Regions from separate parts of the Clostridium amazonense genome, predicted to be linked through region 1. Evidence: riboswitches for the same ligand, from Rfam matches in the RefSeq annotation. Region 1 holds a riboswitch; the other holds the start of a gene.
The links. Region 1 has a riboswitch for S-adenosylmethionine ahead of AC07E4_RS16795 (methionine ABC transporter ATP-binding protein). Riboswitches for the same ligand answer to the same signal wherever they lie in the genome.

Region 1 (8,083 bases):
AAACATTCAGCAGCAAATGTAGGTTTTTCTATGTATCTTATAGCATCATAATTTTTCTCTATAGCCAACATTTGAATTTCTTCACTTGGATTTTTTATATATTTTATAGAGTCATAATCCTTTTCAATTGCTAATCTTTGTGTTTCTATTTTAGGATTATTTATATATTGTATTGACCATCCTTTTTGATTTATTCCTTCTATTATTAAACTTTCTTCTGGATTCTTTATAAATTTCAACGTATTCCAAGCTGCTTTAACTACATATTCTTTAATTTCATAAGTTGGATTTTCAATATATTCGATTGCCCAAATATTACTTTTAACTGCAACTAAATTCATTTCTTCACTTGGATTTTTTATATATCTAATAACTGTTCCATTTCCTTGTAAAGCTGCTAATTTCATTTCATTAGTTGGATTTTCTATTTTTTTTATAAGTATTGGATTACTTTTTAACATATTTATTTTTTCAGATTCATTCATAAAATTACCCCTTATTAATAATTGTTATTACTTAATTATAATTATATACCTTTTATTATTTTTGTCTATCCCCTTATATTTTACTACTATACCTATTATTAAGACAAAAAATCCATAAAATTTTAGCTATTATAATCTTCTTATAAAAGCTAAAATTTTATAGATGCTAACCTTTACATTTTTTTGTTTTTTTATTAATTCATTTTATAGAAAACTTTCATTATATTATCTTTATCTGGAACATTATTTTTAAAGAATTCCATTACATTAAAGTCTATATCATATTTTAAATTCTTAAATATTATATCAACCACGCCATTATCATAAAAATCCATTTCAGCAAAACTTACAAATCCGTCTCTTGAACAGCCTATTGAACCAGGGTTTAACACTGGTTTTCCTATCCAGTGCTTTACAAGTGTTTGACAATGACTATGTCCTATTATCACATAATCACACAAATCTCCATAATCTTTAGTAAATTCATCCAAAGTTGCTTCTTTATATAATACTGGAAGTTCATTCATACTATCTATCCTAGAATGTACCATAAGTATTTTCTTATTCTTTATTTCAACGATTCTCTCTGTTGGAACTGTTTTTAATTTTTGAATTCTCTCTTCACCTAAAATATTTATATTCCACTGTTGATGTTCCTTTTCTCCTTCTGTAAATTCTTCACAATCACCTGTTATTAATGAGTAATCAGTATTTCCTAAAATATTTATAAACCTCTTATCATTCATAACAATATCAAAAACTTCAACTGGATTAGGTCCTTCTTGAACAAAGTCTCCTAGGTTTAAAATTTTTTCTACATTTTTTTCTTCTGCATATTTTAAAAAAGTATTAAATGCATGTATATTGCTATGAATATCAGCAATAACTAGTATTGTTTCCTTCCCCATAGTCCAACTCTCCTTCATTCCGAAAATCAATTCATTATTTTCTAAATTTTCTTAATTATTTGTTATTTCTATTATATCATCTTATTCTATTTACACAACTTTCCTTAAAAAGTTGTTCAAATTCACATTATCCTAACAATTATTTTATCCTTTATATGGGCTAAATATACTTTATAGAGTTTAAATCATTTATTTTTTAATATTTGAACTTATATTATCATTTAAATTTTTAATAATAAATGTTAAAATATTCTTATCTTATAAATTTTACCTATTATTGCTAGATTTTCTATTTATCTTATAAATATATAGGGGTCCATATTCATCTTTAAATTTATTAGCTTCAAAACTTGGACACTCTCAAGAGTTAGACTAGCTCAAAATCATTTTAGAATGAATAAAAATGATTTTTAATTAGATAAGTCTAACCATTATAATGGTGATTTGAATTTTCAGTTATGTCTATAAGCATTGTTAATTATTAATTAGTTTTAAATGTGAAAATTTTTATGCTTTAGTCTCATTAGTAATGATATGTACATTCTAAAATTAACATTAAGTTCATGATAATAGGTTTTTATCTATATATTCAATAACTTTGATTATTTTACAATATATTAAGGGGGAATTTTATGTATTTATTTTGTGAAAGTAATAGGTTATATTTAAGACCTGTTACACTTAAAGATTCTAATTTTATATATAATATTAAAAGTAATGAACTTATTAAAAATTTTTCTATAGTGAATTCTTTTGATGACATTTCTAATCATACTGAAATACAAGATATAAAAAATACTATTAAAAACAATAATGAAATATACCTTATATTAACCTTAAAAGAAGATAACTCTAGCATTGGTTTTATAAGAAGTAAATTTTTAAATAAGAAAAGAAATATTGTAAATTTAGAATTTGCTTTAAACAATGGTAAAAGAAATGGTTACATGAAGGAAGCTTTGAATATTTTTATTGAAAAACTTTTTTCAATAGGAGTTGAAAGAATTGAAATCTCTATATTAGATAATAATAAAATTGCTTATTCTTTGCTTACATCTTTAAATTTTAAATTAGAAGGCACTAAGAGAAAAGCTTATTATACATCATCTAAATGCCATGATGTATTAATATTATCATTATTAAAACAAGAATAAATATCTGAATTTTCAAAACAAGCTTAAATTATAAAAGAGTTATTAAAATAATATTACTGAATCATCATTAGGTGTTATATTTTCTAAAAAAATTGGCAATCTTAATTGATGGATATGTATAATATTATTAAATTTATTGTTTATATGTTTCATAAATAATATTATGCACAAAATGACCAAATTCATTTTTTGAATTTGGTCATTTTATTTTTAGAGCTAATTATTTAATTTTTATATAGCCCCTTATATAATTATTTATTTTTTTCATTTTCTATAAATTCATCTACATATAAAACTTCTACAGTTTTAGACCAATTTAACACTGTTCCCACTAAATCTTTAATATCTAAATCTTCCATATCATATATTTCACTATTATTTATTGTGCCAGTTGCATCTTCTATGAACGTAACTTTATATCCTCTTTCAAATGCTACTATAGCTGTAAACATACAGCAAAACTCTGTATTGAAGCCTACTATTACAACTTCATCAACATTACTTTCTTTTAATATATTATCTAAGTTTGTTTTATAAAAAGCACTTGGAGTTGTTTTCTCAATAATTTCATCATAATCCTCAGCGAATTCTTCATGTATCTCAGAACGATTACTGCTTTCATTTAAAGGACTATCATTGTCTGCTTCTATATGCCTTACAAAAATAACTTTATCATTTTTACTTTTGCATATATCTATGACTTTTTTTATATTATCCTTTTCTTCCTTGAAATTTTTTTGACTTAAGATATGTTTTTGCATATCTAATACTATTAATGCTCTCATAATATTATTCACCTCATAATTATGCTTATATATTAAATGTAATTATAATTTATAATTATCACTTTATATATCATCAGTATTTATAAATATTTTTCTTTTTTTGTATATTATAATTAATGTTATTACTGCAATTAATATTAAGTATTCTTCTACAAAAGCTATGTTCTTTATACTTCCTATTTGATATAATGCAACTACAAAGTCAACTGCAGCATGTAATAAAATTCCTAAGAAAAAATATATTCTTTTTCGTTCTTTTATACTATAGAAAATAAGCATTGACAATCCTATTTGGATTATTATAGTGCACACTCTTTCAATTCCAGCTATTCCCCACGTATAAGATGGTGCATTAATTAACTGAGTTTTTACTAAAGTTAAACTTGACTTTAAAGTTCCACTAGCAGCATTTATTAAATTGTCAAAAGTTCCGTTGTTTATTTGAATTACTGCAATAATATTATTAAAATACATAACTCCAGCTACTAGAACTGCTTCTATTCCTCCATGCCCAATACCATATGCTACTGAATTTTTGTATGATTTATTTTTCTTTAATATCCATCTAAAACTTATATATCTTGCACTTTCTTCAAATATACCTGCCATAAGTCCAGCATAAATCATATAGAAAATAGGATTAGTTAAAATTTGTGAAGTTTTTTCATTTTGATATAAAAAATAATGATGTAGTGGTGCTTCTAAAAGTTGTGTAGATACAATAAATGCTATAATTCCTACAAATGCATATTTCAAATCAATTTTATACTTTCTTTTACCGTATATAATAAGAATTATTGGCATTATAGCACTTAATACAAATGTAATAACAATAAATATAATAGAATCAATACCTACCATATCCTTCTCCTTTTATGAAATTTTATAAAATATAGGGTTCCAAGTTCAAATTTAAAATAACATCCTTATCAAATAATACTAGTGATATTATAGTTTATTACTATATTTATATTTGGAACCAAGTAAAAAGTTAAAGTTATGGTATATATTACTCACTTTGTTCCTAATATCTAAAAATAGAAGTATATAAAAACTAGTTTTTATATGGTGTTTAAATAATTTACTTTGAAATTTATTATACAAATTGATTAAAAAATTGATACTTCAATTTTATCCTTCATTATTAACTGCTCATCGTTAATAGTTAATTTTTGTATAATAGTTTAAATCTTTTTTTCCAATTGAAATAAGAATAATTACATTTTTCATATTGGATTCCTATATAAATGATTAATTTATTATTTGAATATTTTACATACTTTCTATACATTATATTATTTATAATATTTATTGTCTATATTTTTAAATTATAATTAACTTAATTTTATAATATTCAAAAGTTTAATTTTAAATTTAATTAAACTTTTGTATAACTACATATTTATTTAAATACTTATACAAAACTAAATTATAAATTTTGTATATAATAAAAATAGCAAGTATAATACTTGCTATTTTTATTATTTTATTAATTAATTTCTTTCTCTTCATTATATCTATTTATTAATTTCTTTTCTGTTAAATTTATAAACTCATTTTCATCTATATCTTGTATAGTTTTAAATTTATATCCATTTTTCTTTAAATCTTTTATTATACTTGGAAGAGCTTTTGGTGTGGTACTGTTTGAAGCTCCATCATGCATTAAAATTACAATTCTTTCTTTATCTAAATTTTTCTTACTCATTTCTTTCCTATAATTACACAGTAATCTTTCCACTGGAATATTTATGCCCATTGCATCTTCAATTGATACATTCCAATCCACATAATTTATTTTTCTATTATTCAGTTCATCTCTTATTGATTTTAAAACTACTTTGCTCGGAACACCTGTACTTGAACCTCCAGGCATCCTCATAAAATTACAAGGTTCCTTTTCTAATAATTCTTTTAACTTACTATATGCAGCATCATAATCTTTAAAATAAATTTCTTTACTTCTATAATTTTCATTTTTATGAGTATTGGTATGTACACATATAGAATTTCCATTTTCTTCTACTTTCTTTAATATTTCTTTGTTTGTATTTGCAAGTTCTCCTATAACAAAAAATGTGGCCTTAACATCTTCTTCTTCTAATATTTTTAAAATTTCCAATGTATTTTCAGTTGGTCCATCATCAAAAGTTAAGTATACTATTTTATTATCCTCATTGTTTTCTTTAATATCATCCATATACCCTAAAACACTAAATGAAGTTAAAATCATAATTGCACAAATACAAAAACTTATAATTGCTTTACTCTTTTTCAAATTTATTCATCTTCTTTCTTTTTCAAATTCTCATATATTTATAACTATATTATCTTCTTATTTAAAATTAATATTCTTACACATTAGAAGGTTATTTATTACTGAGTTTATAATTATTTAAATATATTTGTTTTTTATTTTCCAATATTGTGTTGACTTTTCAAAATTTTCTTATATAATTAAATCATAAACTAAATATTAAATTCTTATTTTGAGTGATTGAGGGATCTGGCCCTATGAAATCCGGCAACCAGCATTTTGCATTGGTGCTAATTCCAGCGGTTTTTACCGAAAGATAAGAGAAGTTATCTATCCTCTTATTTTTCAAGAGGTTTTTTTATATTTAAAATAAAAACTTAATATATTCTTATCCAGAGTGGCAGAGGGACTGGCCCTATGAAGCCCAGCAACCAGCATTTTGCATTGGTGCTAATTCCAGCGGTTTTTTACCGAAAGATAAGAGAAAAATCCCCTCTTGTCTTTCAAGAGGGGATTTTTTATATTATGTGATAAAAACTATTTATTATTAAATTCTAACTTTTTATGTAATATATATATTGCTTTATTTAATTAATTCACTGAAAGGAAGCGATTTTTAATATGATAACCATTAAAAATTTAACTAAAATATATAATTCTAAGAATTCTAATGTTATAGCTGTTGACAATTTAAATTTAAAAGTAAATGAAGGTGATATTTATGGAATAATTGGACTTAGTGGTGCTGGCAAATCTTCCTTATTAAGATGTATAAATCTTCTTGAAAAGCCTACTAAAGGTGAAGTTTTACTAGATAATTTAACAATTAATAGTACAACTCATAACATTATAGATATTACAAAGTTATCATCTAACAAATTAAGAGAAGTAAGAAAACAAATAGGTATTATATTTCAACACTTTAATTTGCTAATGAATTCTACTGTATATGATAATGTTGCATTTCCACTAAAACTTAATAAAGTTCCTAAACCATATATTGATAAAAAAGTTAATGAACTTTTAGAATTAGTAGATTTAAAAGATAAGAAATACTCTTACCCATCCCAATTATCTGGTGGTCAAAAGCAAAGAGTAGGCATAGCTAGATGTCTTAGTACTAATCCTAAAATAATTTTGTGTGATGAGGCAACATCAGCGTTAGATCCAAGTACTACAGATTCCATATTAAATTTACTTAAATTAATAAATAAGAAATTTAATATAACTATAGTTTTAATTACCCATGAAATGGATGTAATTAAAAAGATTTGTAATAAAGTTGCTGTTATGCAAGATGGCAAAATAGTTGAAGAAGGATTAGTTTTAGATGTATTTTCAAATCCTAAAACTGAAATTTCTAATTCTTTTTTTGATAAGAATTTAAGTATTCCTAATAGTCTTAAAGATAAATTTTATCCAAACATAATGCTTAAGTTAACTTTTAAAGGAATTAGCGCAACTTCTCCTGTTATTCATGAGCTTTCAAAAAAATTCGAAGTAGAGTTCAATATTATCTGTGGTTGTATAGATGTAATTCAAGAAACTCAAGTTGGAAGTCTTATAATAACACTTAATAATGATTTAGATACTATTAATTCTATTACTAAGTTTTTAAAATCTATGCAAGTTGAAGTAGAGGTGATTAATTTTGACTGAACTATTTAATATATTAAATTCTACAATTAAGCCATTATTGCAAACTATTTATATGGTTTCATTTTCTACTATTATCTCATTAATTATTGGTGTACCAATAGGAATAATACTTACTATTACTTCTAAAGGACACATTAGTGAAAATAGTAAGCTATATTCTTTTTTAAGTACTATTGTAAATATACTTAGGTCTATACCTTTTATTATTTTAATAGTTGCATTGTTCCCTATTTCTAAATTTATAATTGGCACAACTATAGGTACTACAGCATCAATTGTTCCTTTATCTATAGCTAGCGCACCTTTTGTTGCTAGAATTATTGAATCTTCATTAAGAGAAATCCCCTTTGGCATAATTGAAGCTTCTTTAGCTTGTGGTGCTACTAAATCTCAAATTATATTTAAAGTTCTTATACCAGAAGCTTTTCCTTCTCTTATATCAAATATAACACTTACCATAATAAATATTATTGGTTATTCTGCCATGGCTGGTGCTGTAGGTGGTGAAGGTATTGGAGACTATGCTATTCGTGAAGGATATATGCGCTATAACAATAAAATTATATTAGCAACTATTGTGATTTTAATATTGCTAGTACAATTAATTCAAATCACTGGTAATCATATTGCAAAAAAATCGAATAAAAAAATATTATAAATTGCGGAGGTAACATTTATGAAAAAATCTTATTTTAAATTTATTTCTATAGCTATGATTTCAATTCTACTACTAGGTTGTGCATCTACATCAGATAATTCAAAAGAAAAATCTGATGCTAAGACATTAATTATTGGAGCATCTCCAACTCCTCATGGAGAAATTTTAAATTTTGCT
Region 2 (8,083 bases), on a different contig from region 1:
ATTGTATCTAGTCCTGATGTAACTTCATCTAAAAGCAAAACTGGTGGATTTAATACTATGGCTGAAGCTATTGATAGTAACTGATATTGTCCATTAGAAAGCTTTTCTTTTCCCTCTCCAATTTCAGTGTTATAACCATTAGATAATTTCATAATATCATCGTGTATTTCAATCATTCTGCATACATTTATAACTTCTTCATCTGTGATATTATCATCATTTAATGTTATTACATCTTTAACAGTTCCCTCATATATTATATTATTTTGCGGCACTATACCAATAATTCTTCTACGTAAATTTGCTGGAATTGTAAACGGATTAAATCCTCCTATTTCTATTTTTCCTACACTTGGCTTATAAAGTCCTGCTATAAGATTTAGTATAGTACTTTTTCCAGCTCCCGTTCTTCCTACTAATGCTACTTTCTTTCCATTTTCAATAATAAATGATATATCTTTTATTATTGCATTTGTATTATCATAATAAAACGTTACATTTTTAAATTTAATATCAAAATTTTGATCATTAATAATATCTAATAATACTTCTTTTTGATTTTTATCATATCGTATTTCTTCATCTAAGTTTTCAAATTCATTGATTCTTTTTAAGCCTGATATAGATTCTTGTATTGTTTGAAATTCTGTTGCTATGTCTTCAATAGGTGCAAGCATTCTAGATACTAAATCTACACATGATGCAATTGAACCAATGGTAAGTCCCAATATTCCGACTCCTTTTGGTGATGAAATCAATACTATAACAACTATTATAATTGCTTTAATCATTTGCATTATGCAAGGAAATATGGAATCATAACTACTAGTCTTATGAACTGCATCTAAATTATCATTTAATGGCTTCTGAAGTTTTCTTGAACATTGATCTTCTTCGCCAAATAACTTTATAGTTCTTATTCCATTAAACAGTTCTTCTATATATCCATTTATATTTGCCACTGCCCTTCTTGCTTCTATTTGAGCATTTAATGTTATTTTATTAAATTTATTTGTTATCATATAAATCACTGGTATTAATAGTGTTACAATCATAGCTAATATTGGACTTATTATATATATAGAAATTATTATTCCAATTGCCTTCATACCATCTGCTATAATACCTATTACCCCTGAAGTTAAGACAGTTCCAACTGCATCCACATCTGATGTAAAATAACTCATAATTGTGCCAACTGGATTATTATTTAGATATTTTGATGGCAGTTTAAATAATTTTTTCCCCATATTGTATCTTATGTTAGCTAATATTCCTTGTCCTATACTTGTCATTGTTAACTCTCTAATAAAATCTGCTATAGCACTTAATATAACTGAACCTAAATAACATAGTGCCAAAGTCCATATTCCTTTTTTTATTCCTTTTGATATATGATTATCAATTATATATCGCATAACTTGTGGTGGAATTAATTGCATTACAACCCCAGCTATAATAGATATTATTAAACAAATAGTTATATATGATTTTTCTTTTAAAGTGTCTATAACTGCCTTTTTAACTATTTTATCCTTCTTCACAAACCTCACTCCCTTCTAAAAAACTTTGACATTCTATAATTTTTTGATATATTCCTTCATTACAAACTAATTCATCATGACTTCCTTCCTCAACAATCTCACCCTCATCAAGTACAATTACTTTGTCTGTGTATTTAAAAATATCTAATCTGTGTGAAAAAATAAATATAATTTTATCATGTCTTTGTTCATTTAATTTTCTGATTATATTTTCTTCTGTGTTTATATCTACAGCTGAAAATGGGTCATCTAATATAATTATTTGTGCATCTCTATATAATGCTCTAGCTAATGCAATCCTCTGTTTTTGACCACCAGAAACTTTTACCCCATTTTCACCTATTTTAGTATTTTTTCCAAACTCCATTTTCTCAATATCTTCTATTAAATTAGTTGTTTGTAAAACCTTACTTAAATCATCTTCATTTTCTTTCCATGTTATATTATGTTCTATGCTTGACGAAAACAAGAATGGATTATGTCCCATATACGTAATATTTTTAGATTTAAAATCTGCTGAAAAATTTATTAACTCATCATTATTCAATTTGATACTTCCTTCGTAAGGATAAGCACCTGTTAAGGCTAATGCTAATGCACTTTTTCCTGAACCTACTGATCCCGTCACTCCTATAATCATTCCTTTTTTCGCATTTAATGTTATATTTTTTATAACATTTTCTTTTGACATTGGATATTTAAAATTTACACTTTCTAACTTTATTGAATTAATAACTATAATTTCATCTTTTTTATCTTCTCTTTCATGCTTAACATTAATTAAATCCTTTATTCTCTCCCATGATGCCTTAGCTCCTTGCTGTATATTAAAAACCTTAGCTGCCGTTTTAGTTCTATTTGCTAAAAATATAAACATAGTTATAAATGCTGTCAATGTACCTACTGACCAATTTCCTTTTATAACTTCATTACTTCCTAATGAAAGTACCAATACAATTCCTAAAGTAGATACCGCAGAATATATTGGACCCAACCCACTTTTTAAAACTAATGCTATCGTAGCTTCCTTTTTTTGAATATCAAGTTTTTCTTTTAATCTTTTAAGCTCAGCCTCTTCTCTGCCATAAAGTCTTAAAATACTAATTTCTGAAATCATCTTTCTCACTTGTGATGTAGTGCTTGCAGTTGCTTTTCTATACTTTTTATTTCTAGTTTGTACAGTTTTCTTCATGCATTGAGCTATTAATATAGATATAGGTATTGGTATTATACATATTAATGTGATTTTTATATCATAAAACATAAGTGCTACAAAATAAGCAATCATCAAAACCCATGTATCCCACATTTCCGTAATAGTTTTTCTTATAGCCTCAACCACTATATCCACATCACCAATAGTTGTTGACATCATATCTCCAACTTGACATTTTTCAATTTCATTCAAATTTGTATTCAGTATAGATTTCGTAATTCCTACTCTCATATCACCGCTTATTTTATTTGACATATCTCTAACATAATACCGTTTAAAAAATCTAGCTACTTGAAATGTTAATGTAATTACTAGAAATTCTACACCTGATTTTATTATAGTTTTTATATCATTTGCTAAAATTGCTACATCTAAAAGCTTACCTTGAAATATAGGTCCTAAAACAACAATAGTGTTATAAAGTATTCCTGCTATAGCAGTAAAAATGAATTGTTTTTTATACTTACTTACATATGCTAATAAATTTGTGACTTTTTCAGGTGGATTAAACTCTCTCTGCATAAATTTGCACCTCCTTTAAAATAAAAAAACTCCTATAAGACAGGAGTAGACTACGCTCTTATCTTTCGGCTTGAAACCGCTGGATTTAGCACCACACACTTTATGCTGGTTGCTGGATTTCATAGGGCCAGGTCCCTCAATCACTCTTAATAAGACATTTATGAAATTTTATTTAAATACATAAAGGAAAACAATGTTATTTATATTTAAATTATAAAACTCTTTTCCTAATTGTCAATATTTTCTATTTATTATTTTTGTAAAATAAAAAACCTTTTGAGATAATTCGTTCCTCAAAAGGCTTTAAATATTAATGTAATATTTAAAATTCATTTATATTCTCTTTTCTATGTTTAATATTTTTAAATTAATCTAATAACATTCTCGCATCTACAAATATCCCTACTAATATTATTTTTATTATTTCCATTGCTTTTTTCATGTACTACTCCTCCTATTTTTATCTTTTCTATTTCATAATTAATCTAATAACATTCTTGCATCTACAAATATCCCTATTAATATTATCTTTATTATTTCCATTGCTTTTTTCATGTATTATTCCTCCTATTTTTATCTTTTCTATTTCATAATTAATCTAATAACATTCTTGCATCTACAAATATTCCTATTAATATTATCTTTATTACTTCTATTGTTTTTTTCATATCTAATTCCTCCTAAAATTTAATTTACTTTATGTATTTATTATATTTTCTTGTCCAATTTTGAACTATCTTTTTATATTAATTTTTTATTACACTTCTGTAATGTTTTCTATCATTCTCTGTAATATAGGGTTACAAGCTAAAATTTTAAATAATAGCTTTCTTAAATGATACTACTAATCTTACAGTTTATTCTGATATCATGACTGAAACCAATTAAGAACTAAGAGTGAAAAGTGAATAGTTATGGTTAATATTACTCATTTCATTACTAATATCTAAAAATAGAAACACATAAAAACTAGTTTTTATATGATTTTTAAATCATTTGCTTTGAAAATTATTATAAAATTTAATTTAAAAAACTGAGACTTCAGTTTTACCCTTCATTGTTAATTTTTATATAATATTTAAAATTAAGCTTAAATAAAAAAGCATGTTTTCACATGCTTTTTTATAAATCTAATTTATTAAAATATCTTACTCTAATGCAGCTTTTATTGCATTTAAGTTTCTTGTCATTATTGATATATAATCCTCACCATTTGCTTCATCTTCTTTAGTAATTCCTTCTAAAGGATTTAACACTTCAGTTTTTGCACCAATAGATTTAGCTATTGTTTCAGCAACACTTGGATTTACTAATTCTTCAAAAAATATAACTTTTATTTTATGCTCTTTTGCAAAATCTATAATTTCTGCCATACGTGCTGCTGTTGGTTCTGAATCTGCCATTAATCCTTCTATGGCTACTTGTGTAAGTCCGTACTCTCTACATAAATATCCAAAAGCTTCATGTGCTACTATAACTTCCTTATTTTTAACATTGCTAAGTTCTTCTTTAAATTTTTTATCTAAACTCTCTAATTCATTAACATATTTTTTGTAATTTTCTTCATAGTAATCCTTATTTTCAGCATCAGCTTCAATAAATGCATTTTTTATATTTTCCATTTCAATTTTAGCATTGGAAGGGCTCAGCCAAACATGAGGGTCATATTCGCTTTCTTCATGTTCACTTTCTTCACCATCATGTTCATGATTATATTCACTTTTAATTAAGTCTGTTCCTTTTGATGCCTCAACAACTAATATTTTATCATTTTTCAAAGATTTCAAAACTTTATCTGTCCAATGTTCCATTCCTAATCCATTATAAATAAAGATATCCGCTTTTTCTAAATTTACTATATCTGCTGGTTTTGGTTCCCAATCATGTGGTTCTACCCCTGTAGATACTAAGTTTGTAACTTCAACTTTGTCTCCACCTATCTTGGTTGCAAAATCATACATAGCATAAAAACTAGTATACACCTTTAATTTTCCAGTTGAAGCATCATCCTCACTAACTTTTTTTGAGTTATTAGATGCTCCACACCCTATCATAAACATTGATAATATTATAGTTAATAATAAAATTAATCTTCTTTTCAACTTTTATCTCATCCTTTCTATATATGCAAACGCAAATCATTTGCATTTGGTATATAATAAATATATCCTTCTTGTAAATAACTGTCAAGCATCTTTTTAAAAAGTTTCTTATCTGTATATTATTGACAATTCTATTCATCACTACTAAAATTGTATAGAGATATAGGTAAACAAGCTCGAATTCAAAACTATTTTTTTAGCTGTAAATATATTGCTTTCAAAAGAAATACTTACTATAAAATGATTCCGAGCTAGTCTCACTCTTAAGGGTATCCAAGTTCAAATTTTAAATAATAGCTTTCTCAAATGATACTAGTAATCTTATAGTTTATTCTATTATAATGTTTTGAACCAATTAACAGTTATCAATTAACAATAATGGTTAATATTATCCACTTCGTTCTTAATATTTTTGATTAGAAGTCCATAAAAAAACTGAGCTTTCAGTTTTATCCTTCATCGTTAATTGTTAATTTTATAATATATTATGATTATACTGGAGGCTTTTCTTATGAATGAAACAATATTAAAATCTGTTGATTTAAAGTCTACTAAACGTCGACAAATTATATTATCCACTATAGAGTCATCTCCATTACCACTTACCGCTGAAGATATTTTCAATATTATTTCTAGCAAAGTAACAATAAATCTATCTACTATTTATAGAGCTCTTAAAGCCCTTTCTGAAAAGGGAGTTTTGCTTAAAAGTTTAAATCAAGACGGCAAAACTTATTATCAGATTAATAATTCAATGCATACACATCATTTAGTATGTACTTTATGTGGTAATGTTATTCCTATAAATCACTGTCCATTAGAAAATTTTTCTGAATCATTAATCAATAAAACTGGTTATATAATTATAGGCCATAGTTTAGAATTCACAGGCATTTGCCCAAAGTGTTCTAGTAAATTATAAAAAAACAGATGTAAGAGCTAACTTCATCTTTTACATCTGTTTTTTTATAAACCATATTTAACATTTTCATTTTAAAATTTAATAGTTTCTGTTAATGAAAATAAATATACTCCATTTTGGCTGGTTGTGATTTTTCCATTTTCTCTACATATATTATGGGAACTATTTCATTTTCATATTCTTCATACTTTATTTGTCCAATTACTTTAACCCACTCATTCTCTTTTAATTTATGTGTTTCAGAACTTCTACATATAAATCCATAAACTTCCGCATCTGCCGCACAACATACCATTACTTTTCTAGCTGGAATAAATTCATTTTCTTTAAGTCCATCTTTTTTTAATACTTGTCCCTTCATTTCTATCTTAGTTCCATCATATTTATCCTTATTTTCATAAATCTCTACATACCATTTTGCAAAATCCTCATCCTTTACATTAATAATATTATTATCTTGAGAATTAAACTCTTCCTTATTTGAACTATTTATCTCATAATTATTTATAACATATGAAAATTTTTCATTGCTATTTATTTTATTTGTTGTTTTAATGTTTGGTACTATTAATAAAGCAATAATTGGAAATATTATTATTCCATATGACAAAACATTTTCACAATGTTTGGGTTTAAACAAATTAGGAATCATAAAAATTCCTATAATAATAAGCACTGCCCCTGAAACCCAAAGAAGTAACTCAAGCCTTGGATGCACATATTTTTTTATATTCCCATTCACTAAAGATATAAAAAGCATACTTGCTAGTCCAAATAAAATCCCCAACTGAACAAGTACTTCCATATTAACTTTTTTCCTCATAATTATTTTCCTCTATAATATTATTGATACTAATGAAAAAATAGATACTCCTACAGTCAAAACTATACATATAAGCGTAACTACAAATTTTTTATTAAAGTTTCCAATAAGCATAAATAAATTTTTTATATCTAACATAGGCCCCATAATCATAAATGCTAAAAGTGATGTTATTGGAAATGTTCCCTGAAAACTTCTTGCAATAAACGCATTAGAATTAGCACATACAGATAATATAAATGCTGCTAATATCATAACAAGTATAGACTTTACATTGTTTGTAGCTATATAACTAAAAAATTCTCTTGGAATCAACTTTTGAACTGTTGCAGATATTAATGCCCCTACTATAACATATTTAGATACATTCAAAAATTCAAGTCCTGCATGCTTAAATATAGCTTCTACAGTGCCCAAAATCCCATGATTATAAATTTTTCCTATATCACCACTAGAACAACTTAAATAACTTGATGTATTATTTATCTCAATGTTATTTTCTTTATTGTAAAACATTTCAACTATTATACCTGTAATAATTGAAACTATAATTCCTAAAATTATTCTATAAAAAACAATTTTAGGATTGCTTGGAAAAGCATAAAATGTTGATATTATAACAACAGGATTCACTACTGGTGCTGCTAACATAAAAGTTACAGCTTTTGAAAGTGGAACTCCTTTTTTTACCATTCTAGCTGTTATTGGTGCCATAGCACAATCACACACTGGAAAAAATATACCCATAATTGCAGCTAAAGGAAAGCTGAACCACCTTTTTTTTCCAAATAAATTTATTATTTTATAATCTGGAACTACAATTTGAAGTATTGAAGATACAAACACTCCTATTAATACAAAAGGAATTGCTTCTATTAAAATACTTAAAAATAATATATTCACATCTCTTATTTTTTCTATATTAGGAATCATATTTTTATACTTTAATATAGA

Region 2: another riboswitch for S-adenosylmethionine. It lies ahead of AC07E4_RS06075 (ABC transporter ATP-binding protein); the one in region 1 lies ahead of AC07E4_RS16795 (methionine ABC transporter ATP-binding protein).

What each region holds. Positions count from the first base shown of each region.
Region 1 covers NZ_JBWKMH010000033.1:431,344-439,426, forward strand. The annotation lists gene AC07E4_RS16765 (hypothetical protein) at 1-485, opposite strand, end outside; gene AC07E4_RS16770 (metallophosphoesterase family protein) at 680-1,393, opposite strand; gene AC07E4_RS16775 (GNAT family N-acetyltransferase) at 2,026-2,547, shown strand; gene AC07E4_RS16780 (isochorismatase family protein) at 2,799-3,332, opposite strand; gene AC07E4_RS16785 (YhfC family intramembrane metalloprotease) at 3,396-4,193, opposite strand; gene AC07E4_RS16790 (polysaccharide deacetylase family protein) at 4,822-5,610, opposite strand; SAM riboswitch class I at 5,814-5,912, shown strand; SAM riboswitch class I at 5,975-6,073, shown strand; gene AC07E4_RS16795 (methionine ABC transporter ATP-binding protein) at 6,211-7,248, shown strand; gene AC07E4_RS16800 (methionine ABC transporter permease) at 7,241-7,906, shown strand; gene AC07E4_RS16805 (MetQ/NlpA family ABC transporter substrate-binding protein) at 7,925-8,083, shown strand, end outside.
Region 2 covers NZ_JBWKMH010000010.1:358,913-366,995, reverse strand. The annotation lists gene AC07E4_RS06080 (ABC transporter ATP-binding protein) at 1-1,544, opposite strand, end outside; gene AC07E4_RS06075 (ABC transporter ATP-binding protein) at 1,531-3,282, opposite strand; SAM riboswitch class I at 3,338-3,438, opposite strand; gene AC07E4_RS06070 (metal ABC transporter substrate-binding protein) at 4,431-5,384, opposite strand; gene AC07E4_RS06065 (Fur family transcriptional regulator) at 5,896-6,306, shown strand; gene AC07E4_RS06060 (TIGR03943 family putative permease subunit) at 6,398-7,129, opposite strand; gene AC07E4_RS06055 (permease) at 7,142-8,083, opposite strand, start outside.